DNA from 3 places in the Geodermatophilus sp. SYSU D01119 genome. Region 3 is predicted to be linked to each of the others. Evidence: riboswitches for the same ligand, from Rfam matches in the RefSeq annotation. Region 3 holds a riboswitch; each other region holds the start of a gene.
What was found. Region 3 has a riboswitch for cyclic di-AMP ahead of ACI79X_RS08795 (C40 family peptidase). Riboswitches for the same ligand answer to the same signal wherever they lie in the genome.
Positions count from the first base shown of each region.

Region 1 (4,539 bases), on a different contig from region 3:
CGCCGTCCGGGAGAACGGGTCGACGTCGCTGGCGAGCACGTGGCGGGCGCCGGCGAGCACGGCGGCGACGGCGACCAGGCCGCTGCCCGACCCGAGGTCGAGCACGCGCCGGCCGGCCAGCGGCACCGCGCCGTCGAGCACCGCGCGGGCCAGCGCCTGGCCGCCGGGCCAGGCGGCCGCCCAGAACGGCGGCGCCTCACCGGCGCCGCCGGCGGCGTCCTCCATGGCCTCCCAGAGGGCGACGACGTCGTCGGCGACGTGCAGCCGCACCTCCGGGACCAGCGACGGACGCCGGACCTGGGTGTGCGCACGGACGAACCCCGCGGGCACGACCCGGGTACCGGCCTCCGTCACCGTGCCGGTCAGTACCAGCCGGTCGACTGGGAGTGCGCCCAGGCCGCGCACGGGGAGCCGTAGCGCTCCTCGATGTAGATCAGGCCCGCGTCGATCTGCCGGTAGCCGTCGGAGGTCTTGGCGATGCCGGTGCTGGCCCAGGTGGAGTCGAGGAACTGCGGGATCCCGTAGGCGGTGCTGCTCGGGTTCTGCGCGTTGGGGTTCCAGCCGCTCTCCTTGCCCCACAGGCTCTCGAGGCAGGAGAACTGCTCGCCGCTGCCGACCTTGCTCATCGCGTACTCCTTGAAGGAGCCGCGGGCGGCCGGGGCGGCGGAGGCGGCCGGCGCCGGGGCGGCGGCGGAGGTCGACTGCTGCTGCGCGGCGGCCGCGGCGGCGGCCTGCTCGGCGGCGGCGGCCTCGGCCGCGCGGGCGGCCTCCTCGGCGGCGCGGCGGGCGGCCTCCTGCTCGGCGGCGATCCGCGCGGCCTCCTCGGCGGCGCGGCGGTCGAGCTCGGCCTGGTCGGCGGCGGCCTGCGCCTGGGCGGCGGTGGTCTCCTCGGCCGAGCGCTGACTGCGCGAGGCGGCGAGGTCCTCCAGCGGCGCGAGGTCGGTCTGCTCGACCACGGTCGCGGAGCCGGCCGGCTGCTGCGGGATGCCGAGCTGCTCGGCCACGCTCACCGAGGCGCTGACGGTCTCGGTGCCGGCGGAGGCGGCGGGGCTGCTGGCGGACAGCACGCCGACGACGAGCGCGCCGGCGGCCGCGGCGCCGAGCAGCAGCGCGGGGCGGCGGGGGCCCATCGGCGGGGAGCTGCGGCGGGCCCGGCGGGCCCTCGCGGGCCGGACGGCGTCGAGGACGGCGGTGTCGGTGCTCTCGGTGACGGACTCGACGGCGGTGCTGTCGACGGCGGAGGCCTCGACGGTCGCGGGGGCGTCGGCGGCGGCGGTGCGGGTACGGGAACGCATGAGGGGGTGGGTGCTCCGAGGGAGAGTGCGCGGCAGCCCCGGTCAGGGGCGGCGCTGCGCGGTCTGGCGGATGTCGCGGTCCACGGGTCCCGGCGGCGGGGCGCCGGTGGCAGGCAGGTGGGAGCCGGCGTCAGGCGGACGCGGGGGCGCGCATCGCGCGCGCGGCTGCACCTGCGGGCCGGGGAGGCCCGGAGGCGGGCATGCGGAGACTCTCCGTTCCTTCCGGAAGCCGCCTACCGGGTTAGCTGACGGGTTCGGGCGGGAAGAAGCCCTACGCACCAGGCGAGCGGGTGCTCGCCGGGGTGCGATTCACCCCAGGACTGCGGTGGGTCCCCGGCTCGCGCCCACGGGTGCGGACACGACTCGGCGGCGTCCGGTCAGGCTCCCCGGGTGGGGACGAGACGACCGACCGGACGCGGCCACGGTAGGCGTCGTTACCGGTCCGTGACAACACGGGACCGGAGATGCCGGTGGGACGGCCGAGGCCGGCGGGGTCCCGCGGGACCCCGCCGGACGGGCGTCCGCGCCGGTCAGGAGGCCGCCGCGACCTCGGGCCGGCTGCCGCCCTGCAGCACCGTGAGCTGCGACGCACCGCCGTCGGCGGCGGCGGTGCCGTCCGCGGGGGCGGCCGGGCCGTCCGCGGCGGCGGACTCGCGGCGGTCGGCGAGGACGGCGACGTCGCCGGGCAGCGCCCCGGCCACGACGGCGAGCGCCTCGTCGAGCTGGCCGGTCAGCCGGCGCAGCCACTCGCGGGCCTGCTCGCACCGCGCGTACAGCGGGGCGAGCTCGGACTCCAGCGCGCGGCGCCGCTCGAGCGCCTCGGCGTCGGCCCGGGCACGCGCCTCGGCGGCCTCCCGGTCCAGCCGGTCGCGCTCCTCGGCGGCCGCGCGGCGCAGGCCGTCGGCCTCCCGCCGGGCCGCCTCGAGGACGGCCGCGGCCTCCGACCGGGTCTGCTCGCGCAACGCCGCGACCGCCTCGCGCATCTCCGCGACGCCCGACAGGCGGGCCGCGGCCTCGGTCCGCGCGTCGTCGAGGACCTGCCGGGCCTCCTCCTCGGCGGCGGCCGTCAGCGCCGCGGCCTCGCGCTCGGCCCGCTCGTACAGAGCCCGCGCCTCCTCGGGCCCGGGCGCGGCGTCGCGCTCGCGGACGAGCGAGGACAGCCGGGCGCGCGCCGCCTGCAGGTCGGCCGAGACGGCGGCGTAGCGGGTGAGCAGGTGGTCGTTCTCGCGGCGCAGGACGAGCACCTCGGTCTCGGCCCAGTCCACGTACGCGTCGACCTGCATGCGGTCGTAGCCGCGGACGGCGCCGGTGAACACCGGAGCCGTGCCGAGCAGGCCGTCCAGGCCACCGCCCGGCCGGGGCCCGGCCCCGTCCTCCGCCCGCTGCTGGGCGGTGCCCTGATCCTGCTGCGCCATCCCGGTTCCCCCTCGGTGCGCGTCCGACCCGGCCCGTCCCGGCGGACCGGAGACGGTGATCACAGGCTCCCACCGCCGGGAGCCGGCGGGCCGGGCCCGGGAGGGCCCTGCGGACGGCTGCGGAGTGGGGACATCCGGCCGTGCCGGACCGGTCACCGAACGCGACGGGAAGGTCACGGCACGGTCACGCGCACCTGGGGAATGCCTGCGGGCGCACGGCGTTGCAGACGGTACCGTAGTTGCGCTCTCAACTAGATGGAGGACGAGATGCAGTTCGGGATCTTCACGGTCAGCGACATCACGACCGACCCCACGACCGGCCGCACGCCCAGCGAGGCGCAGCGGATCCAGGACGTGGTCACCATCGCGAAGAAGGCCGAGGAGGTCGGGCTCGACGTCTTCGCCCTGGGCGAGCACCACAACCCGCCGTTCTTCTCGTCCTCCCCCACCACCACGCTGGCCTACATCGCCGCGCAGACCAGCCGGCTGCAGCTGTCGACGTCGACGACGCTGATCACCACCAACGACCCGGTGAAGATCGCCGAGGACTACGCGATGCTGCAGCACCTCGCCGGCGGCCGCGTCGACCTGATGATGGGCCGCGGCAACACCGGCCCGGTCTACCCGTGGTTCGGCCAGGACATCCGCAACGGCATCCCGCTGGCGGTCGAGAACTACGCGCTGCTGCGCCGGCTGTGGGACGAGGACGTCGTCGACTGGTCCGGCCGGTTCCGCACCCCGCTGCAGGGCTTCACGTCCACGCCGCGGCCGCTCGACGGCGTCCCGCCGTTCGTCTGGCACGGCTCGATCCGCAGCCCGCAGATCGCCGAGCAGGCCGCCTACTACGGCGACGGCTTCTTCTCCAACCACATCTTCTGGCCGAAGGAGCACACGCAGCGGATGGTCGAGTTCTACCGCTCGCGCTTCGAGCACCACGGCCACGGCCGCGCCGACCAGGCGATCGTCGGCCTCGGCGGTCAGGTCTTCATGCGGAAGAACTCGCAGGACGCCGTCACCGAGTTCCGGCCCTACTTCGACGAGGCGCCGGTCTACGGCCACGGCCCCTCGCTCGAGGACTTCTCCCGCGAGACGCCGCTGACCGTCGGCTCCCCGCAGCAGGTGATCGAGCGGACCCTCGGCTTCCGCGACTACGTCGGCGACTACCAGCGCCAGCTGTTCCTCATCGACCACGCGGGCCTGCCGCTGAAGACCGTGCTCGAGCAGCTCGACCTGCTCGGCGAGGAGGTCGTGCCGGTGCTGCGCCGCGAGTTCGCCGCCGTCAAGCCCGCGCACGTGCCCGACGCCCCCACCCACGCCTCGCGCGTCGCCGCGCGCGGCGGCGCGGTCGACCCGACCGTGCACGCCGCCGGCGACGACGTCACCGGGCGCACCGCCGAGGAGGTCCCCGCATGACCACCCGCACGCTGGCCGTGGTGAGCGCCGGGCTGTCGACGCCGTCGTCGACCCGGCTGCTCGCCGACCGGCTGACCGCCGCGACCGTCGCCGCCCTGCGCGAGCGGGGCGAGGACGCCACGGTGGAGGTCGTCGAGCTGCGCGAGCACGCCCGCGACCTCGCCGACGCCTTCGTCACCGGCTTCCCGAACGCGGCGCTGCGCGCGGCCGTCGAGACCGTCACCGGGGCCGACGGCGTCGTCGCCGTCACCCCGGTGTTCACCGCCTCCTACAGCGGACTGTTCAAGTCCTTCGCCGACGTGCTCGACAAGGACGCGCTGACCGGCAAGCCCGTGCTCATGGCGGCCACCGCGGGCACGGCGCGGCACTCGCTCGTGCTCGAGCACGCGATGCGGCCGCTGTTCGCCTACCTGCGG
Region 1 is NZ_JBJGYL010000005.1:80,319-84,857, reverse strand. It holds gene ACI79X_RS05240 (class I SAM-dependent methyltransferase) at 1-354, opposite strand, end outside; gene ACI79X_RS05235 (aggregation-promoting factor C-terminal-like domain-containing protein) at 363-1,295, opposite strand; cyclic di-AMP (ydaO/yuaA leader) riboswitch at 1,510-1,674, opposite strand; gene ACI79X_RS05230 (DivIVA domain-containing protein) at 1,826-2,710, opposite strand; gene ACI79X_RS05225 (LLM class flavin-dependent oxidoreductase) at 2,978-4,123, shown strand; gene ACI79X_RS05220 (FMN reductase) at 4,120-4,539, shown strand, end outside.
Region 1: it holds a riboswitch for cyclic di-AMP, as region 3 does, so the genes downstream of both, ACI79X_RS05235 (aggregation-promoting factor C-terminal-like domain-containing protein) here and ACI79X_RS08795 (C40 family peptidase) in region 3, are expected to answer to the same signal.

Region 2 (4,539 bases), on a different contig from region 3:
ACGTCGCCGGCGCAGCCGAGGACGACGTCGGGCTCGGCGCCGGCATCGGTGCTCGCCCACTGCCAGATGCCGATGCCCTTGGTGCAGTGCTCGACGGCGGCGTCCATGTCGAGGTACTGCAGCGCCGGCTGCTTGCCCGCGACGATCACGTTCACGTACTGCCGGGTGCGCAGGCAGTGGTCGGCGACCGACAGCAGCGTGTTGGCGTCCGGCGGCAGGTACACCCGGATGACGTCGGCCTTCTTGTTGACGACGTGGTCGATGAAGCCCGGGTCCTGGTGCGAGAAGCCGTTGTGGTCCTGCCGCCAGACGTGCGAGGTGAGCAGGTAGTTCAGCGACGCGACCGGCCGCCGCCACGGGATGTCGTTGGTGGTCTTCAGCCACTTGGCGTGCTGGTTGACCATCGAGTCGACGACGTGGATGAACGCCTCGTAGCAGGAGAAGAAGCCGTGCCGGCCGGTCAGGAGGTAGCCCTCCAGCCAGCCCTGGCACAGGTGCTCCGAGAGCACCTCCATGACCCGGCCGTCGGGCGCCAGGTGGTCGTCCTCGGGCTCCCGCCGCGCCATCCACGTGCGGTCGGTGGCCTCGAGCACCGCGCCGAGCCGGTTGGAGTTGTTCTCGTCGGGCGCGAAGACGCGGAAGGTCTGCGGGTTGCCGCGCATGACGTCGCGCAGGAACTGGCCGAGCACCCGCGTGGCCTCGACCGCGCCGGTGCCGGGCTCGGGCACGGGGACGGCGTAATCGGTGAACGCGGGCATGCGCAGCGGCTGCAGGAGCAGCCCGCCGTTGGCGTGCGGGTTGGCGCTCATCCGGCGGTCGCCCTCCGGGTGGAGGTCGCGCACGGCCGGCACGGGTGCGCCGGCGTCGTCGAACAACTCCTCGGGGCGGTAGCTGCGCAGCCACTCCTCGAGCACCCGGCGGTGACCGTCGTCCTCGCGCGCGTTGGCGAAGGGCACCTGGTGCGAGCGCCACGAGCCCTCGACGCGGTGCCCGTCGACCTCCGCCGGCCCGGTCCACCCCTTGGGCGAGCGGAGCACGATCATCGGCCAGCGCGGCCGCTCCGTCACGCCGCCCTCCCGGGCCCGCCGCTGGATGTCGGCGATCTCGTCGAGGCAGCGGTCGAGCGTCGCGGCGAACTGCTGGTGCATGAGCGCCGGGTCGTCGCCCTCGACGACGTACGGCGTGTGCCCGTAGCCGCGCAGCAGGGCATCGAGCTCCTCGGGCTCGATGCGGGCCAGCACCGTCGGGTTGGCGATCTTGTAGCCGTTCAGGTGCAGGATCGGCAGCACGGCGCCGTCGCGGGCCGGGTCGACGAACTTGGTGGTGTGCCAGCTCGCGGCCAGCGGCCCGGTCTCGGCCTCGCCGTCCCCCACGACGGCGGCGACGACGAGGTCCGGGTTGTCGAAGGCGGCGCCGTAGGCGTGCACCAGGGCGTAGCCGAGCTCGCCGCCCTCGTGGATCGAGCCGGGCGTCTCGGGCGCGACGTGGCTCGGGATCCCGCCGGGGAAGCTGAACTGGGTGAACAGCCGCTTCATCCCCGGCTCGTCCTGCGACACGTCGGGGTAGACCTCGCTGTAGGTCCCCTCCAGCCAGGCCGACGCAACCGGACCCGGACCGCCGTGGCCCGGGCCCATCACGTACATGCAGTCGAGGTCGCGCGCGGCGATCGCCCGGTTGAGGTGCGCGTAGACGAAGTTCAGCCCCGGCGTGGTGCCCCAGTGGCCGAGCAGCCGCGGCTTCACGTGCTCCGGGCGCAGCGGCTCGCGCAACAGCGGGTTGTCCATGAGGTAGATCTGGCCGACCGACAGGTAGTTGGCCGCCCGCCACCAGGCGTGGATGCGGGTGAGCTCCTCCTGCCCCAGCGGCCCGGCGCCGTCGGGGGCGGTGATCTGCTCGCGCGTGCTGGCCTCGGTCACCGTCGTCCTCCCGGGGACTGGTCGCGGTCGACGCCCCCACCCTGGCGGACCTCCGGGCGCGCCGCAGGACGGCCCGGGGTGTCCGGTCGGCGAACACCGCGCGACGAGGTGCACCGGCACACCGGAACTCCCCGGTCCCCGTTGCCGGGTCCGGCGGGCCTCCCTACGGTTGCCCCGTCCGGACGGCCCTTCCCGCCCCAGCCGGGGTGATCCGCCCGGACGCCGCCGAGTCGCGGACCACCGAACGTGGCCGCGAGCCGGGGACCCACCGCGTCACCGGGGTGAGTCCCACCGCCCGGTCCTCCCGGGAGGTGGGTAGGGCGTCATCCCCGCCCGAACCCGTCAGCTGACCCGGTAGGCGGCCACGGGAGAAACGGAGAGCCGCGACACGGGGAGCGCCGTCGGCGCCTGCCCCGACGCGCCCCGCCCTCAGACACCCACGCCGCGGCCCGCGACCGACGCCGGCCGCCGCGCCTCCGGGATCCGGACCCCGACCGGCCTCCGCTCCGGCCCCGCCGTGGGCTGCCGCGCGCCGTCCCGGACCCCGTGCCCTCCCCTGCCCCGCGACGGGCGCCTGCCGAGCAGACGGCGGGACCGCGCGGGGCCCCACGACAGGAGCTCTCCTCGTCATGCGCAGAAACGTCTTCCGCCGCACGCTCACCGTCGGCACCGCGACCGTCGCGATCTGCCTGGCCGGCCAGTCGGCCGCCTCCGCCGACCGCCCCTGGGACGGCGACCGGCACGACCGGGGCGGCTGGTCCGAGCACTGGTCCGGCCGCGGGGACGCCGCCCCGGCGCCCACCGCCGCACCCGCCGCCGCACCCGCGCCCGCCGCGGCTCCCGCACCGGCCGCCGCACCCGCGCCCGCCGCCACCGCGGCCACCGCCGTCGCCGCCGTCGCGACGGACCTCACCGGCGCACCGACCCCGACGTCGACCGCCTACAGCGCCTGGGCGCCGCACGTGCGGCCGGCCGTCGCGGAGGTCGCCCAGGCCTTCGCGGTGTCCACCGTCCTGACCCGGCCCGGGCACTCCCCCACGCAGGAACTGGCCGCCGACTTCATGGTCCACGCCGACGCGGCGAAGGGGGACGCGGTCGCCAGGTACGTCATCGACAACGCCGAGCGGCTGCGCGTCGAGTACGTCATCTGGCAGCAGCGGATCTGGCTGGTCGGCGGGTCCGGCTGGCAGGCCATGGCCGACCGCGGGTCACCGACGGCCAACCACATGGACCACGTCCACGTGAGCTTCCTGCCGTGACCTCCGCCTGAGGGGGAGGCGGCCGGCGCGCTCAGCCGGCGTAGAGCGCGAAGCCGGTGACGCGCCGGCCGTCCACCTCCGGCGTCGCCATCTCGACCTGTCGCCGTGCCTGCTCCTCGACCGGGTCGTCGGACAGCGCCTCGAGGTAGCGGCGGTGCTCGGCCAGCGAGGCCACCGCCCGGTCGACGACGCCGGTGACGTCGACGGTGTGCGTCGCCCCGACCGGCGTGGAGACCGCGACCCAGCGCACGCCCCGCCACGGCTCCTGCCCGGCGAGCTCGGGGAAGATCCACTCGTTGGCGGCGTCGCCCACCGCGTCGATCACGGAGCGGCCCAGCGCCCGGTGGTCGGCGCTGTTCCAGTAGGCCGGGGCCACGCCCGGCGGCGTCCAGGTCTCGCCGAAGTGCATCGTCACCACCAGCTCCGGCCGGTGCCGGCGGATCGCCGCGGCCAGCGACCGGCGCAGCTCCAGCCCCTCGACGAGCCGGCCGTCGGGGTGCCCGAGGAACTCGACCACCGAGACGCCGACCACCGCCGCGGACGCCCGCTGCTCCCGCTCGCGCAGCGGCCCCGCCTCCCCCGGCGGCAGCCCGGCGATGCCGGCCTCCCCGCGGGTGGCCAGCACGTACCGGACGTCCCGCCCGGCGTCGGTCCACGCGGCGACGGCGGCCGCGCACCCGTACTCGACGTCGTCGGGGTGGGCGACGACCACCAGCGCCCGCTGCCAGTCGGAGGGGAACGGCTCGGGCGAGGTCACGCCCGACCCCGCGCCACCCGCAGCGCGGCGCCGATCATCGGCGCCTGCAGGGGCAGCCGGACGACGGCCGCGGCCAGCAGCGCCGGCCTCCCCCGCGCCACCCGGAAGTGGTGCAGGTGCGCCGGCACGAACGACGCCAGCAGCCCGGCCGCGGCCCAGCCCCCGGCCCGGCGGGTGGGCGGGGCGGCCAGCAGCGCGGCGGTGGCCACCTCGGCCACCCCGCTGCCGAGCACCCAGGAGCGGGCGCCGCCGAGCTCCGGGGGCACCAGCCACTCGTAGGTCCGCGGCCGCACCAGGTGCAGCACGCCGGATCCGCCGAGGGCGGCGGCCAGCCAGGTCGCCGGGGCGGGGAGGCGCATGGCGCCACCGTAGGCTCCCGCCCCGTGTCCGCCGCCGACCTGGTCATCGCCGCGGCGGTCTCGCTCCTCGCCGGCGTCATCAACTCGATCGCCGGCGGCGGGTCGCTGATCCTGTTCCCCACCCTGGTCGCGCTGGGCCTGCCCACGGTGGCGGCCAACGTGACCAACTCGGTGTCGCAGTGGCCCGGCTACCTCGGCGGGATGCTCGGCTTCCGCCGCGAGTACGCCGGCCAGCGCGGGCGGCTGGT
Region 2 is NZ_JBJGYL010000022.1:49,247-53,785, reverse strand. It holds gene ACI79X_RS16650 (phosphoketolase family protein) at 1-1,916, opposite strand, end outside; cyclic di-AMP (ydaO/yuaA leader) riboswitch at 2,145-2,292, shown strand; gene ACI79X_RS16645 (hypothetical protein) at 2,546-3,175, shown strand; gene ACI79X_RS16640 (PIG-L deacetylase family protein) at 3,207-3,932, opposite strand; gene ACI79X_RS16635 (DoxX family protein) at 3,929-4,291, opposite strand; gene ACI79X_RS16630 (sulfite exporter TauE/SafE family protein) at 4,316-4,539, shown strand, end outside.
Region 2: it holds a riboswitch for cyclic di-AMP, as region 3 does, so the genes downstream of both, ACI79X_RS16645 (hypothetical protein) here and ACI79X_RS08795 (C40 family peptidase) in region 3, are expected to answer to the same signal.

Region 3 (4,539 bases):
CAACGAGGACGTCGGCGGCTTCGGTGGCGGCAAGGGCGCCACCATCTGGCGCGACGCGATGGAGCCGATCCTCACCGCCCGCGGCAGCAGCGACTTCCCGCCCGCCGACGAGACGGTCATGAACGGCAACACCCGCCCGGTGCCCGGCTGCTCGAGCGTCCGCGCGTGCGAGCGGGCGCTCACCGACGCCGGCTTCGAGCCGAGGACCGTGCGGGTCGACAGCGACGAGGCGCCGGGGACGCTGCTCGGCACCAGCCCGCCGCGGGGCGGCCGCGCGGTGCCCGGCCAGGTCGTGTCGATCCTGGTGAGCAACGGCAGCGACTACGTGGAGCCCGCGCCCGAGCCCGAGCCGCCGCCCGCGGACCCGGCGCCGGCGCCCGGCCCCGGCGCGCCCGGGCCCGGCGGGCCGGCCCCCGCTCCCGAGGAACCCGCACCCGGCCCGCCGCCCGGGGAACCAGCCCCCGGCCCGCCGGCGCCCGGCGCCCCCGCGCCCGAGGGCGGCTGGCCCGGTGCCGGCGGCGGGTGGCCCGGCCAGCCCGCGGGCTGACCGAGCCGCTCGTCGAGCGCCTGGGTGAGCAGCCAGCCGCTGAGCAGCACCAGGTGCAGCATGAACAGCCACAGGCCGATGGCGACCACGGCGCCGACCGCGTCCAGGCCGCCGAACGGCGCGCCGAGGTCCAGCGGCAGCGACAGGAACAGCACGAAGCCCTGCAGGAACCCCGACAGGCAGGCCGCGGTGAACAGCGCGCCGCCGACCAGGGCGCCCCGGCGGTGCCGGCCGCCGGCCACCACGCCGAAGCCCCACAGCAGCGGCACGGTGAGCACGAACAGGACCGTGTAGTAGCCGACGAAGAACCGGCCGAGCGCCGGCCCGACGCCGTCCTCCCGGGCCAGGTCGGCCATGACCCGGGCGGCGAGCAGCAGCGGGTACAGCAGCAGCGGGGTGACGACGACCAGCGGCAGCGCCGAGAGCCGCCCCCGCCAGGCGGTGAGGTTCTCCCGTCGCTGGCTGAACCGCAGGAGCGCCCGCCGCAGGCCCTCCCCGTACAGCGACAGCGGCAGCAGGGCCAGGACGAAGCCGAGCAGGTCCACCCGGACCCCGGCCGCGACCAGGCGCTCCACCGCCTCCGGCGCCCCCAGCGGGGTGGGCAGCAGCTCGGCCAGCCGGGCGCTGAGCGCGCGCACCTCCTCCGGCGAGGTGACCAGGGCGGTGAGCCGCACCGCCACGAGCAGCAGCGGCACCACCGCGATGCCCGCGTAGAACGTCAGCCCGGCGGCGATCAGCGCGAGGTCGCGGCCGAGCAGCAGCCGACGGGCCCTGCCGAGCAGTCCCCGCGACTCCGCGCGCAGCCGGGCCGCCGTCCACGTCCGTCCCGGGCTCACCGGGTCACGCCACCAGCCGCCGCGTCCGCGCGCCCCTCGGGGAGACGATCAGTCGTCGGAGGTGTCGTCGGTGGTGGGCGCGTCGTTGCCCGGGTTGACCCCGGTCTCCTGGCAGCTGGCGTCGTTCTCGTTGCTGGCGTTCTCCCCGCTGGAGTCGCAGTTCGTCGGCCCGCGGGTGAAGTCGGTGTTGTCGCCGCAGGCCGTCAGGGAGCCGAGGAGGGCCAGCACGACGAGCGGGCGGGCGAGGCGCATCCGGGTGGAGGAGGACATGAGCAGACTCCTACACGTCCCGGGGCCGTCCCAAACCGGCGGGGTCCGGCGTCCTGGCGCCGGGGACACGCGGGGGTGAGCCATGTAATTACAAGAAACCGTTGTCACGGCGCGGTCACGGCCCCTACTCTCAGTACGTCCAACGGGGCGCTCCGTCACCAACCTGGGTGACACCCCGAGGACGCCGTCGAGCCGGTCGCCCTCCGGGGAGGCCGGGCCGGGGACCCACCGCAGTCCTGGGGTGTAGCGCGTGCCCGCACGCGCCGGGCGAGTCCACGTCCGAACCCGTCAGCTAACCCGGTAGGCGGCCTGGGAAGAGGAGAACTGGCGCGTGGCGTCCCTGCGCACGTCTGTCCCCGGCATGCCCGCGACCGGCCGCTCCCGCTGCCGCCGCGCCGTCCTCGCCCTCACCGGCGCCCTGGGCATCGGGCTGGGCCTGGGTGCGGTCCCCGCGCAGGCCGAGGAGCCCGCCACCGCCGCCGAGGCCGCCCAGCTGGTCGCCGCCCGCGGCCACGAGCTCGAGGTCGTCACCGAGCAGTTCAACGAGGCGCGCGAGGTGCTCAGCGCCCAGCAGGCCGCCGCCGAGGCCGCCGCCGCCACCCTCGTCCAGGCGCAGGCCGCCGTCGACGCCGCCCGCCAGCAGGTGGTCGGCATCGCCCGCTCGGCCTACACCGGCGACAGCATGGGCCCGCTCCAGGCGCTCATGACCAGCGCCGACGCCGACGAGTTCGTCAACCGCGTCACGCTGCTGCAGGGCGTCGCCGGCTACCAGGGCGAGCTGCTCGGCCAGGCCGCGGCCGCCACCGAGGCCGCCACCGCCGCGCAGACCGCCGCCGCCGAGCACGCCGCCGAGGCGCAGCGGCAGTACGACGCCGTCGCCGCCCAGCAGGCCGACCTCGAGAGCCAGATCGCCGACTACCAGGCCGACTTCGCCCGGCTCACCGCCGAGGAGCAGCGCGCCGCCCTCGAGGCCGCCGCGGCCGCGCACGCCGCCGAGGAGCAGCGCGCCAGCCGCGACGAGGAGCGCGAGGAGGCGCCGGCCTCCTCTACCGCCCCGTCCTCCTCGGGGTCCTCCGCCGCCCCGGCCGCGGCGCCGGCCAGCGGCGTCGCCGGCACCGTCGTCGCCACCGCCATGGCCCAGCGCGGCAAGCCCTACGTGTGGGCGGCCGGCGGCCCGGGCTCCTTCGACTGCTCCGGCCTGACGCAGTACGCCTTCCGCGCCGCCGGCATCAGCCTCCCCCACTCCAGCCGCATGCAGTCGCAGATGGGCACCGCGGTCTCCCGCGCCAACCTGCAGCCCGGCGACCTGGTCTTCTTCTACAGCCCGGTCAGCCACGTGGGCATCTACATCGGCAACGGCCAGATGGTGCACGCGCCCACGTCGGGCGACGTCGTCAAGGTCGCGAGCGTCGACTCGATGGGCGGCTACGCCGGCGCCCGCCGCATCGGGTGAAGGACCACCCCTCCCCCCACGCCTCGCAGGCTCGGCGCGGGCCCCTGAGGGGTGGCCGTCCCGACCCGAGGCCTACGGCCGCTGCCTCCTGACGACCTGCAGCAGCCCCCACACGAAGGCCGCGGTGTCGCCGGAGGGCAGCCGCACCTCCCAGCGGGTGACCACCTGCGGGTCGGCCTCCTCCGCGCCGGGCAGGCCGCTGACGTCGGCGACCACGTGCTCCCACACCCGGAGCCGCCCGTCGGCCGCAGGCGGCACCGGGGAGTCCGGCGCGCGCACCAGGTGCTCGTGCAGCACCGCGCCCTCGACGGTGGACACCACCTCCCAGCGCAGGTGCGGCCACAGCGGCAGTGGCCAGTGCCGCACGTCGAGCTCCAGGTCGCCGAACGGGCGCACCTCGACGCGCTCCGCGGGCCCGAGGACGGCGGCCCGCAGCGCCAGTCCGCGCGGCGCCCGCGGCGCGTGGTGCAGCGCCTGCCACCGGGTGTGCGCCGCGTGCGCCTCCGCGCGGGTGGCCCCGAGCCGCGGCAGGGCGGCGGCGACGAGGTCGGGCCGCAGGTCGGCCATCCGGCGCAGCAGCACGAGGCAGAACTCGCGCCGCGCCAGACCCCGCACGGGCCCGACCCTGCCACCCAGGTCACACCCCCGTCCGGGACACCCGGGCGCCCCGCCGCGTTGGACCCTCCGGAACCGACCCGCCCCCGGACCCGAGGACCGCACCGATGAACCCCCGCACCGTCGCCCTCGCCTTCCGCGTCGTCGCCGTCGCCGAGGCGCTGTCCTGGGTGGGCCTGCTGGCCGGGATGTACGTGAAGTACGTGCCCGAGACCTCCGAGGTGGGCGTGCAGGTCTTCGGGCCGGTCCACGGCGCGGTGTTCGTCGCCTACGTCCTCGTCACGCTGGTCGCCGCCCGCGTGCTGCGCTGGTCGCGCTGGACGGCGCTGCTCGCGCTCGTCGCGTCGATCCCGCCGCTGGCCACCGTGGTCTTCGAGCGCTGGGCCGTGCGCACCGGGCGGCTGGCGGTCCCCGCCCGCGCCTGACCTACGGTTCCGGGCATGCCCGAGCCCGTGCTGCCCGCCACCGCCCGCACCCTGCTCGCCCGCACCGCACGCGCGCAGCGCGACGGCCGGGCACCGAGCCTGGTGGCGGGTGTCGTCCGGGACGGCGGCCTGGCGTGGTCGGCCGGCCGCGGCGACGTCGCCGAGCCGCACACCGACGTCCAGTACCGGCTCGGCTCGATCAGCAAGACCGTCACCGCCGTCGCCGTCCTGCGGCTGCGCGACGAGGGCCGGCTCGGCCTCGACGACCCGCTCGAGGACCACGTGCCCGGCACGCCCTTCGGCGACCGGTCGGTGGGGCAGCTGCTGTCGCACCTGGCCGGCGCCTCGGCCGAGAGCCCCGGCGGCTGGTGGGAGCGGGTGCCCGGCGGCTCA
Region 3 is NZ_JBJGYL010000008.1:187,079-191,617, reverse strand. It holds partial or broken gene ACI79X_RS08810 (penicillin-binding transpeptidase domain-containing protein) at 1-547, shown strand, start outside; partial or broken gene ACI79X_RS08805 (YhjD/YihY/BrkB family envelope integrity protein) at 565-1,383, opposite strand; gene ACI79X_RS08800 (hypothetical protein) at 1,432-1,653, opposite strand; cyclic di-AMP (ydaO/yuaA leader) riboswitch at 1,841-1,977, shown strand; gene ACI79X_RS08795 (C40 family peptidase) at 1,985-3,106, shown strand; gene ACI79X_RS08790 (hypothetical protein) at 3,179-3,721, opposite strand; gene ACI79X_RS08785 (DUF3817 domain-containing protein) at 3,829-4,146, shown strand; gene ACI79X_RS08780 (serine hydrolase domain-containing protein) at 4,162-4,539, shown strand, end outside.